Regions from separate parts of the Telluria sp. PB2R4 genome, predicted to be linked through region 1. Evidence: predicted binding sites of a transcription regulator. Region 1 holds the regulator's gene; the other holds the start of a gene.
What was found. Region 1 encodes sigma-54, which starts transcription at its own class of promoters, with help from an activator protein. Its sites were predicted from a motif close to TGGCANGNAANCTGCTTT; they were not measured.
Positions count from the first base shown of each region.

Region 2: the regulator sigma-54 is predicted to act here: its motif matches at 2,078-2,095, upstream of glnA (type I glutamate--ammonia ligase).

Region 1 covers NZ_JCASIC010000003.1:17,919-22,693, forward strand. The annotation lists gene AC56LU_RS06200 (enoyl-CoA hydratase/isomerase family protein) at 1-883, opposite strand, end outside; gene hpf (ribosome hibernation-promoting factor, HPF/YfiA family) at 1,024-1,377, opposite strand; gene AC56LU_RS06210 (RNA polymerase factor sigma-54) at 1,436-2,914, opposite strand; gene lptB (LPS export ABC transporter ATP-binding protein) at 2,914-3,696, opposite strand; gene lptA (lipopolysaccharide transport periplasmic protein LptA) at 3,693-4,250, opposite strand; gene lptC (LPS export ABC transporter periplasmic protein LptC) at 4,284-4,775, opposite strand, start outside.
Region 2 covers NZ_JCASIC010000006.1:293,049-297,823, reverse strand. The annotation lists gene AC56LU_RS12925 (DUF4124 domain-containing protein) at 1-435, opposite strand, end outside; gene glnA (type I glutamate--ammonia ligase) at 594-2,009, opposite strand; gene AC56LU_RS12915 (rhodanese-like domain-containing protein) at 2,295-2,753, shown strand; gene AC56LU_RS12910 (CocE/NonD family hydrolase) at 2,793-4,760, opposite strand.

The DNA of each region.
Region 1 (4,775 bases):
AGTCCGCCACATCCAGCGCCGCGCCGCGTTGCAGGAGTTCGCGCGTTACGCACATCATCAGGGGCGAACGCTGGCGCATTGCCTTCAACGCCTTTTGCGCGAACGGGTTCTCGTCGCGCCCGAGCGAGGCCATGATCGCGCCCACCGTAGCGGCGCCGAAGTGCGCATCGATCACGGCGCGCTGCGCCTGCAGCTCACTCGGTCCGATGCGAGCGGCAAACTGCGCGGCGTAGTTCCGTATCGCCGCCGGCAACTGCGCGCCGGCCGTCGATTCCACCAGCGCCATCAATCCGCCCAGCTGGTCGCCCGGCACGAACACGTCGGCCAGCCCCACGTAGAGCGCATCGGTCGCGCCGATCGTCAGGCCGGTCAGGCCCAGGTATTGTCCCAGCTGGCCCGGCGCGTGCGACAGGAAGTGGCTGCCGCCGACGTCCGGGAACAAGCCAATGTTCACCTCGGGCATCGCCATTTTCGTGCGTTCGGTGACGATGCGCAGGCCGCAGCCAGGGCCGCCCTGGGCGATACCCATGCCGCCGCCCATCACCACGCCGTCCATCACCGCGATGTAGGGCTTCGGATAAAAGTGGATCAGGTGGTTCAGTGCGTATTCTTCGGTGAAGAAGTCTTCCAGCAGCGCGCTGCCGCCCATCGGGCTGGCCTGGCCTACCTCGTGGAAAAAGCGGATGTCGCCGCCCGCGCACAGGGCCTTCTCGCTGCTGCTGGTGATGACCACCGCGTCGATGCCCGCGTCATCCTTCCACTGCAACAGGGTCGCGGTGAGCGCGCGCACCATGTCGAGCGAGAGAGAATTCAGGGCTTTCGGCCGGTCGAGCGTGATGACGCCGGTGCGATTGGCAACGCGGGTCAGGACGGTATCGGTCATGACGGTCTTCTATGATCGAAAAGACATGCATTCTACAGAACATTTGTACAAATACGGAAGCCGGGAAAAGTAACAAGCGTGTACAAAAGCAAAAAGGGCGTCCCCTCAGACGCCCTTGCTTGATGTGCGGCTACCCGTCGTTACGCGGCAGCGGCTTCTCCGATGTCCGGAAGGCGCTTGTGCGCCACGTGGTTATGGTCTTGTAGCATGGATTTGTGCTTTAGAACCTGTCTGTCCAGCCTGTCCATCAGGGTATCAATCGCCGCATACAGATCCTGCGCGGCACTGGCCACGTGCAGAATCTTGCCGGATACCTGTAGGTTGATCTCCGCTTTCTGTCTTTTTTCTTTTTCGGTGAGGTTGTCGATCGCAAGGAACACGTGGGTATCGATGACGTGGTCGAAATGACGGGTGATGCGCTCGAGCTTATTCTGAACGTATTCACGGATGGCGGGGGTAACTTCGAGATGGTGGCCGCTGATTGTGAGGTTCATACACACTCCTTAGGGAAGGTGCCCTGCCCGCGCCACAAGGTGAGAGTGGGCAGTGGCTTTACAGGGATTTGCGGAGGCTGACGGGCGGAATCTTGAGCGCTTCGCGGTATTTTGCAACCGTGCGGCGCGCAATGACCATACCTTGTTCCCCGAGCATCTCCGCGATCTTGCTGTCGGATAGAGGGTTCCTAGGGTCTTCTGCTCCTGTCAATTGCGCAATGAGTGCGCGGATCGCCGTCGAGGAGGCTTCTCCCCCCGCTTCGGTGGCGACGTGACTTCCGAAGAAGTATTTCAGCTCAAACATGCCGTGCGGGGTCAGCATGTATTTCTGAGTGGTTACACGCGAGATTGTGCTCTCGTGTAGGCCTAGTGTATCAGCTATCTCGCGTAAGACAAGAGGGCGCATGGCAACCGCGCCGTGGCTGAAAAAGTTGCGCTGGCGCTCCACAATTGCCTCGGCAACACGCAGGATCGTATCGAAACGCTGGCGCATGTTCTTGATGAGCCACTTGGCTTCCTGCAGCTGCGCGCCCATCTGGCTTTCGCTCTTGCCCTGCTTGAGCAGGTTGGCGTACAGCGAGTTCACACGCAGTTTCGGCATCACGTCCGGGTTCAGGGTGACGGCCCAGCCGCTCTTGGCGCGCCGGACGATCACGTCCGGCACCACGTAGTCGGACACGCCCGAGCCGAAGGCCGCGCCGGGATGCGGATTGCACTGGCGGACCACGGCCTGCACTTCGCGCAGGTCTTCGTCGTCGCAGTCGAGCGCCTTCTTCAGCTTGGTGTATTCGCGCTGGGCGAACCAGGCCAGGTAGCCTTCGACGATCTTCAGGGCCAGGCGCCGCGTCACCATCGGCACGCCCGGCATGCGGCGGATCTGCAGCGCCAGGCATTCGGCCGCGCTGCGCGCACCCACGCCCACCGGGTCCAGGCTCTGCACCAGCGCCAGCGCGCAGCGCAGTTCGTCCATCTCGATCTCGAGTTCTTCCGGCAGCCGCGCATGGATGTCGTCGAGCGGCTCTTCGAGGTAGCCGTTGTCGTCGAGCGCATCGATCACCAGCTCGGCCAGCACGCGGTCGCGCACGCTGCAGCCGGTCAGGCGGATCTGCTCGGCCAGGTGCTCGCGCAGCGTGACGCTGTCGGCTTCGAGCTGCGGGCGTCCGTCCTCGTCGTCGCCGCTGCGCGCGCCGCCGCCTTCGCCGCCCCAGTCGGTATCGCCCTCGCCACGTTCGCCGTGGTCGCCGCCGTCATCCCCGCCCTCCGCCTCCGCCTTGGGGCCGTCCGCGCCCTCCGGTGCCGGCGCCGCGGCCGGCGCGTCGCCATTCGGCGGCGCCGCATTGATGGCGCCGTCGGCCAGCAGCCGCACCGAGCGGTCGAGCGGATCGTCGAGACGTTCGAGCAGCGGGTTGTCGTGCAGGATCTGCTCGATCTCCTGGTGCAGTTCGAGCGTGGACAGCTGCAGCAGGCGGATCGACTGCTGCAGCTGCGGCGTGAGCGCCAGGTGCTGCGAGGTGCGGAGCTGCAGTGACTGTTTCATTACATCCTGAAGTGTTCGCCGAGGTAGACGCGCCGCACGGATTCGTTGGCGATGATGTCGTCGGGCCGTCCCGAGGCCAGCACCGCGCCCTGGTTGATGATGTAGGCGCGGTCGCAGATCCCGAGCGTCTCGCGCACGTTGTGGTCGGTGATCAGGACCCCGATGTTGCGCTCCTTCAGGAAGCGCACGATGCGCTGGATCTCGATGACGGCGATCGGATCGACGCCCGCGAACGGTTCGTCCAGCAGCACGAAGCGCGGGTTGGTCGCGAGCGCGCGCGCGATCTCGACGCGGCGCCGTTCGCCGCCCGACAGCGACAGCGCCGGGTTCTCGCGCAGCTTCTCGATCTGCAGTTCCGCCAGCAGGGTGTCGAGGCGTTCGTTGATCTGGTCCTTGGTGAGCGCCTTGCCGTCCACCCGCTGCAGCTCGAGCACGGCGCGGATGTTCTCTTCCACCGTCAGCTTGCGGAACACCGAGGCTTCCTGAGGCAGGTACGAGAGGCCCAGTACCGCGCGGCGGTGGATCGGCAGGCTTGAAATGTCGGTGCCGTTGATGTCGATGGTGCCGGCGTCCGAGGGCACCAGGCCGACGATCATGTAGAACGAGGTGGTCTTGCCGGCGCCGTTGGGGCCGAGCAGGCCGACCACTTCGCCGCATTCCACCTGCAGCGACACGTCGCGCACCACCAGGCGCTTGCCGTAGCTCTTCTGCAGGCCCTTGACGATCAGGGTGCTGCAGCCTTCGCGCGCGGTGGCGAAGGCGCCGTTCATGGCTGCCGTCATTGCTTGGCGCCCTCTGCTGGCGCCGTGGTCCGGCGCGGCGCGATGATCAGGGTGCCGCGGCCGCCGCCCACCTTGCTGGCGCCGCTGGCGTCGTTGCGCACCTGCGCGACTTCGCGCCGGTTGTCGTAGGAGATGAACGGGCCCTTGATCTCGTTGGTCATGCGCCCGCCCTCCAGCTCGCGCACCTCGGCGGCGGTGAACAGCTTCACCAGCTCGGCGCGCTCGTCATACTCGATGCGCTGGGCCTGGCCCTCGACCCACAGGTCGGGACCGCCGTCGCGCTTCTGGCGGAAGGTGGCGGTCTTGCCGTTGTTGGCGGTGAGGGTCACGCTCATGAAGCCTTCCGGCGTTTCCTTCAACAGGGCGCGGTCGGATTTCAGCACCAGCGTGCCGCGCGTGAGCACGACGTTGCCGGTCAGGACGCGGGTCTGGGTGACCTCGTCCACGTCGAGCGAGTCGAATTGGACCACGGCCTGCTTGAGCGAATCGGCACGCTCCGCCGAGGCGCCGAAGGCGGCCAGGCTGAGGAATACGGCTGCGATAATTTTTTTCATGTTGCTTGTCCTGGGTTGGCTTGTTGCTGCCGCTTATTGGGGACGCTGGCGTGGCGGATAAACGATCTGGCCGCGGCTGGCGAGATGCAGCTTCTGGGTCGCGTTGTTGGCGACCATGCCGGTGCCGGTCACGGTCGCGGAACCGAGCCGCATCTCGATCGCCTTGTCGGTCTTGAGGATTTCTTCGTCGGGCAGCACGGTGAGCGCCTGGGTCTGCATGCGCAGCGCTTCGCTGGTCGGCGTGGCCGGACGCTGGATGTCGACGTTGCCGAGCAGTTCGACGCGGTGTTCCTCGTGGTAGATCTGGGCGCGTTTTGCGACGATGGTCATACGCGGACGGCCGGGCGTCATGCTCTCCATCACCGGCTGTTCGACATGGGACACGTCGCCCAGCGGCGTATGCGCCAGGCGCTTGCCCGACACCACGTAGCTCGGCTTGCCCGCTTCGGTCATGCGCACGAACGAGAAATTCTCGACGATGTAGTCGGGTTCGTCCTGCGGCCCGCCGAGTCGCGCGCTGTCGTC
Region 2 (4,775 bases), on a different contig from region 1:
CTGGTACTTGGCGTAGTTGCGCTCGTTGCCCTGGCGTTCCGGCTCGCCCCCGTTGAAGTCGCGGCGCAGCTCGGCCAGCTTCTTCTGCTCGATGCGCAGTTCGTCGTTGAGGATCTCGCGGCGGTCGTCGTCGCGGGCGCGCTGCTGGGCCGTGTCGACACGCGGGAAGCTGGCCGGCGACACGGCGGCGGGCGGTCCCGGGTTCATCGGGCGCACTGCAGGAATCGGGGCCGAGGCGCGCGGCGTCGGGGCCGGTGCATAGCCCGGCAGGTCGAGGGCCTTGCAGCCTTTGCGGCCGCTGTCGGTGAACTCGACGCGTCCCTGGTCGTCCACGCATTTGTAGACGGTGCCCTGGGCTTGCGCCCCATTCTGGAGCGCGAGGCCGGTTGCCAGCACGATCGCGAAGCGTCGGAATAAGCTAATTGTCGTTCCCATCAGAAATTAGTCTGCACAATAAACGTGCACTGATTGTAATGCGGGCGACTATACATGAAGCATGAAAAAAGGCGGGGAAAGCCCTCGCTTTCCCCGCCTTTGTTACAGAGCCTTACGCGCGCTGATGCATGGGCGCAACGGTTCTGTTGACCTTTCGATTACGACGAGTAGTACATGTCGAATTCGGCCGGATGCGGAGTCATGCGCAGACGCTGCACTTCGTTCATCTTCAGCTCGATGTAGGCATCGATCATGCTGTCGCTGAACACGCCGCCGCGGGTCAGGAACTCGCGGTCCTTGTCCAGGGCTTCCAGCGCTTCTTCCAGCGAGGAGCACACCGTCGGGATCAGCTTGTCTTCTTCCGGCGGCAGGTGGTACAGGTCCTTGGTCGCGGCTTCGCCCGGGTGGATCTTGTTCTGGATGCCGTCCAGGCCTGCCATCATCAGCGCGGCGAAGCACAGGTAGACGTTGGCCAGCGGATCCGGGAAACGGGTCTCGATGCGGCGGCCCTTCGGGTTCGCCACGTGCGGGATGCGGATCGAGGCCGAGCGGTTACGGGCCGAGTAGGCCAGCTTGACCGGGGCTTCGTAGCCAGGCACCAGGCGCTTGTACGAGTTGGTGCCCGGGTTGGTGATCGCGTTCAGGGCGCGCGCGTGCTTGATGATGCCGCCGATGTAGAACAGTGCGGTATCCGACAGGCCGGCATAGCCGTCGCCGGCGAACAGGTTCTTGCCGTCTTTCCAGATCGACTGGTGCACGTGCATGCCCGAGCCGTTGTCGCCGTTGATCGGCTTCGGCATGAAGGTGGCGGTCTTGCCGTAGCTGTGGGCCACGTTCCAGATCACGTACTTCATGTTCTGGGTCCAGTCGGCGCGCTCGACCAGGGTCGAGAACTTGGTGCCGATTTCATTCTGGCCGGCGCCGGCCACTTCGTGGTGATGCACTTCGACCGGAATGCCCATCGATTCGAGGATCAGGCACATTTCCGAGCGCATGTCCTGGAAGCTGTCGACCGGCGGGACCGGGAAGTAGCCGCCCTTGACGGTCGGACGGTGGCCGCTGTTGCCGCCTTCGATTTCCTTGTCGGTCGCCCACGAGGACTCGTCCGAGTCGATCTTGACGAAGCAGCCCGACATGTCGATCTTCCAGCGGATCGAGTCGAAGATGAAGAATTCCGGTTCCGGACCGAAGAAGGCGGTGTCGCCGATGCCGGTCGACTTCAGGTAGGCTTCGGCGCGCTTGGCGATCGAGCGCGGGTCGCGGTCGTAGCCCTTGCCGTCCGACGGTTCGATCACGTCGCACTGCATGAACAGCGTGGTCTCTTCCATGAACGGGTCGAGATTGGCGGTATTCGGATCCGGCAGCAGCAGCATGTCGGAGGCTTCGATGCCCTTCCAGCCGGCGATCGACGAACCGTCGAAGGCATGGCCCGACTCGAACTTGTCTTCGTCGAAATGCGACACGGGGACGGTCACGTGCTGCTCCTTGCCGCGGGTGTCCGCGAAGCGCAGGTCAACGAACTTCACTTCGTTGTCTTTGATGAGTTGAATTACGTCTGCAGCCGTCTTTGCCATTCGTATCTCCTGATTGAAAAGGGGGTGCCGCACTGGAAAGCTCGCAATGCGGCAACTTGCTCTACATCAAAGCATGAACTGTGCCAACCCGGCGTTATGAGTAAATGCACAATGCTTCGTTGGAATTCGCTGGTATCCGTCCTAGAATCTTCCGGTAGACGCCGTGCACCTGAATGCGTCGTCGCACTACATTGGTGCAGTATTGCAGTCCATGCACCACAGCAGCGCAGGATACACCGAACCAAGTTGGTGCATCACCTTTTCTTGTTCAAACTGGATCACACCATGACCACCACCGAGACCATCCTTGCCCTTGCCCGCCGGCGCGCCCCGGGCCAGCCTTATGCCGGCGCCGTCACGCCCGAGGAAGCCTTCACGCTAGTACAGGGCGATCCGCGCGTGAAGCTGGTCGACGTGCGCACCAATGCCGAGCGCGACTGGGTCGGCCGGGTGGCGCTTCCGGAGGCGCAGCACGTCGCGGTGCAGTGGGCCACTTACCCGGGCGGCGCGCCGAATCCCGAATTCGGTGCGCAGCTGGCGCAAGTGGCGCGCCAGGACGAGGTACTGCTGTTCCTGTGCCGCTCGGGCGTACGCTCGCGCCACAGCGCGCGCGTGGCGACCGAACATGGCTTCGCCGAGTCCTACGACATCCTGGAAGGCTTCGAGGGGGACCGCGATGCGGAGGGGCATCGCAAGACGGTGGGCGGCTGGTGCAAGGCCGGGCTGCCCTGGATCGGAGCCTGAACTTGCCGTGTGGGCGGAAACCGGCCCACACGACGAACATCAGTGCGCCGGCATGACCATCAACTGCAGGCCGGACGCCGCCCCCGGCGCACGATGCACACGCTGGGTCGCCTTCTTGAAGTCTTCCGGCTTGGCCTTCGGGATGTGGGTGAAGGTCTGCGGATTCAGGTCGATCAGCGGGAACCACGAGCTCTGCACCTGCACCATGATGCGGTGGCCGCGGCGGAAGGTGTGGTGCACGTCGCCGATGTCGAAGGAAAGCGCTTCCTGCTTGCCCGGGGTGAACGGCTCCGGCTTCTCGAAGCTGTTCCTGAACTTGCCGCGCAGCGGATTGCCGCGCACCAGCTGCTGGAAGCCGCCCAGGTTGAGGTGCGGCGGACCGACGTCGTTGCCCTTGCGTTCCGCCGTCGGGGTCGGGTATTCGCTGGGGTAGACGTCGATCAGCTTGACCACCCAGTCGGCATCCGTCCCGGTGGTCGACACGAACAGCTTCGGCAGCACCGGGCCGGCGATGGTCACATCTTCTTCCAGCACCTCGCTCTGGTAGACCAGCACGTCGGGACGGGTGGCGGCGAAGCGCTGGTCGGACACCATGTATTCGCGCGGCACGCCGGTGGCCGGGTAGCCGATGAAGGGCACGGGTTTATGCGGGTCGGCCACGTATTCGTCGTAGCCGGCCCCGCTGGCGGCGGGCTGTTGCCAGCCCAGCGTGCCGTTCGGGCCGAAGTACAGGGTGCGCGCTTTCGCCGGGGCCGGCGGCCAGGCCGGGTAGCTGCGCCAGACATTGGTGCCGGTCTCGAAGGCCGTCACCGCAGGCAAGGCGCGCGCCGGCTTCACGCCCTTCAGGTGCTGCTCGAAGAACGGAAACTGGATCTCGCGGCGGAAGTATTCGCCCGTCTTCGCATCGAAATTCACGTGACCGAGGCGTGCGCCGTCGCCGCGCGCCCAGCCGCCGTGCACCCACGGCCCCATCACCAGCGCATTCGGCGTGCCCGGGTTGTACTTGCCGACCGCCTTGTAGATGGCAAGCGGCCCGGCCGGGTCTTCGGCATCGAACCAGCCGCCCACGGTCAGCACCGCCGCCTTGACGTTCTTCATGTGCGGCGTGATGGCGCGCGAGCGCCAGAACGCGTCGTAGGTGTCGTGCTCGATGGTCGGCACCAGCAGCGCGCGCTGCTCGTCCGTCATGGTGGCGAGGATGTTCGGCAGCGTCAGGCGCTTCAGGAAGAAGTCGTACGCGTCGGCCTCCCCGTAGGCGAAGCGCGAGCGCTCCTTGTTGCCGGGGGTCGGATTCCGCTGCGGCAGGAAGGCCGAGTAAAAATCGAAGTTCGCCGACAGCATGAAGGCGCCGCCGTGGTACGAGTCGTCGCCCATGTACAGGTCGGCGATCGGGGCCTGCGGCGAGGCGGCCTTGATCGCCGGGTGCGAATCGATGATGCTGGCCGCGGTGTAGAAGCCCGGATAGCTGATGCCCCAGATGCCGACCCGGCCGTTGTTGTTCGGGACGTGCTTGAGCAGCCATTCGACGGTGTCGTGCATGTCCTCGCTTTCCTGGCCCTCTCCCGTGGCGCGCTTGCCCTTGGCATGCGGCGTCATCTCCTGCCACACGCCCTCCGACATGTAGCGGCCGCGCACGTCCTGGGTCACGAAGATGTAGCCGGAATCTTCCAGCTCGCGCGAGGGGCTGAGCGCCTCGGGGAACCAGTCGACGCCGTAGCGCTGCTCGCCCTGCGCGAATACGCCGGCGCTGTACGGGGTGCGCTGCACCAGGAAGGGATATGGCCTGGCGCTGTCCTTCGGCACGTACACGGTGGTGAACAGCCTGACGCCGTCGCGCATCGGGATGCGGTATTCGTACTTGGTATAGGTTTCGCGCGGGTTGCGCTTCTGGGCAGGCGCATCGGCTTGCGATGCGGCGGCCTGCGCGGCGTGCTCATGCGCCTGCGCGCCGGCGCTGCAGGCCAGCATCACGCCCAGGGCCAGGGCGGCAAACGATTGAGGAATCATGGCTTCTTTCGGGTG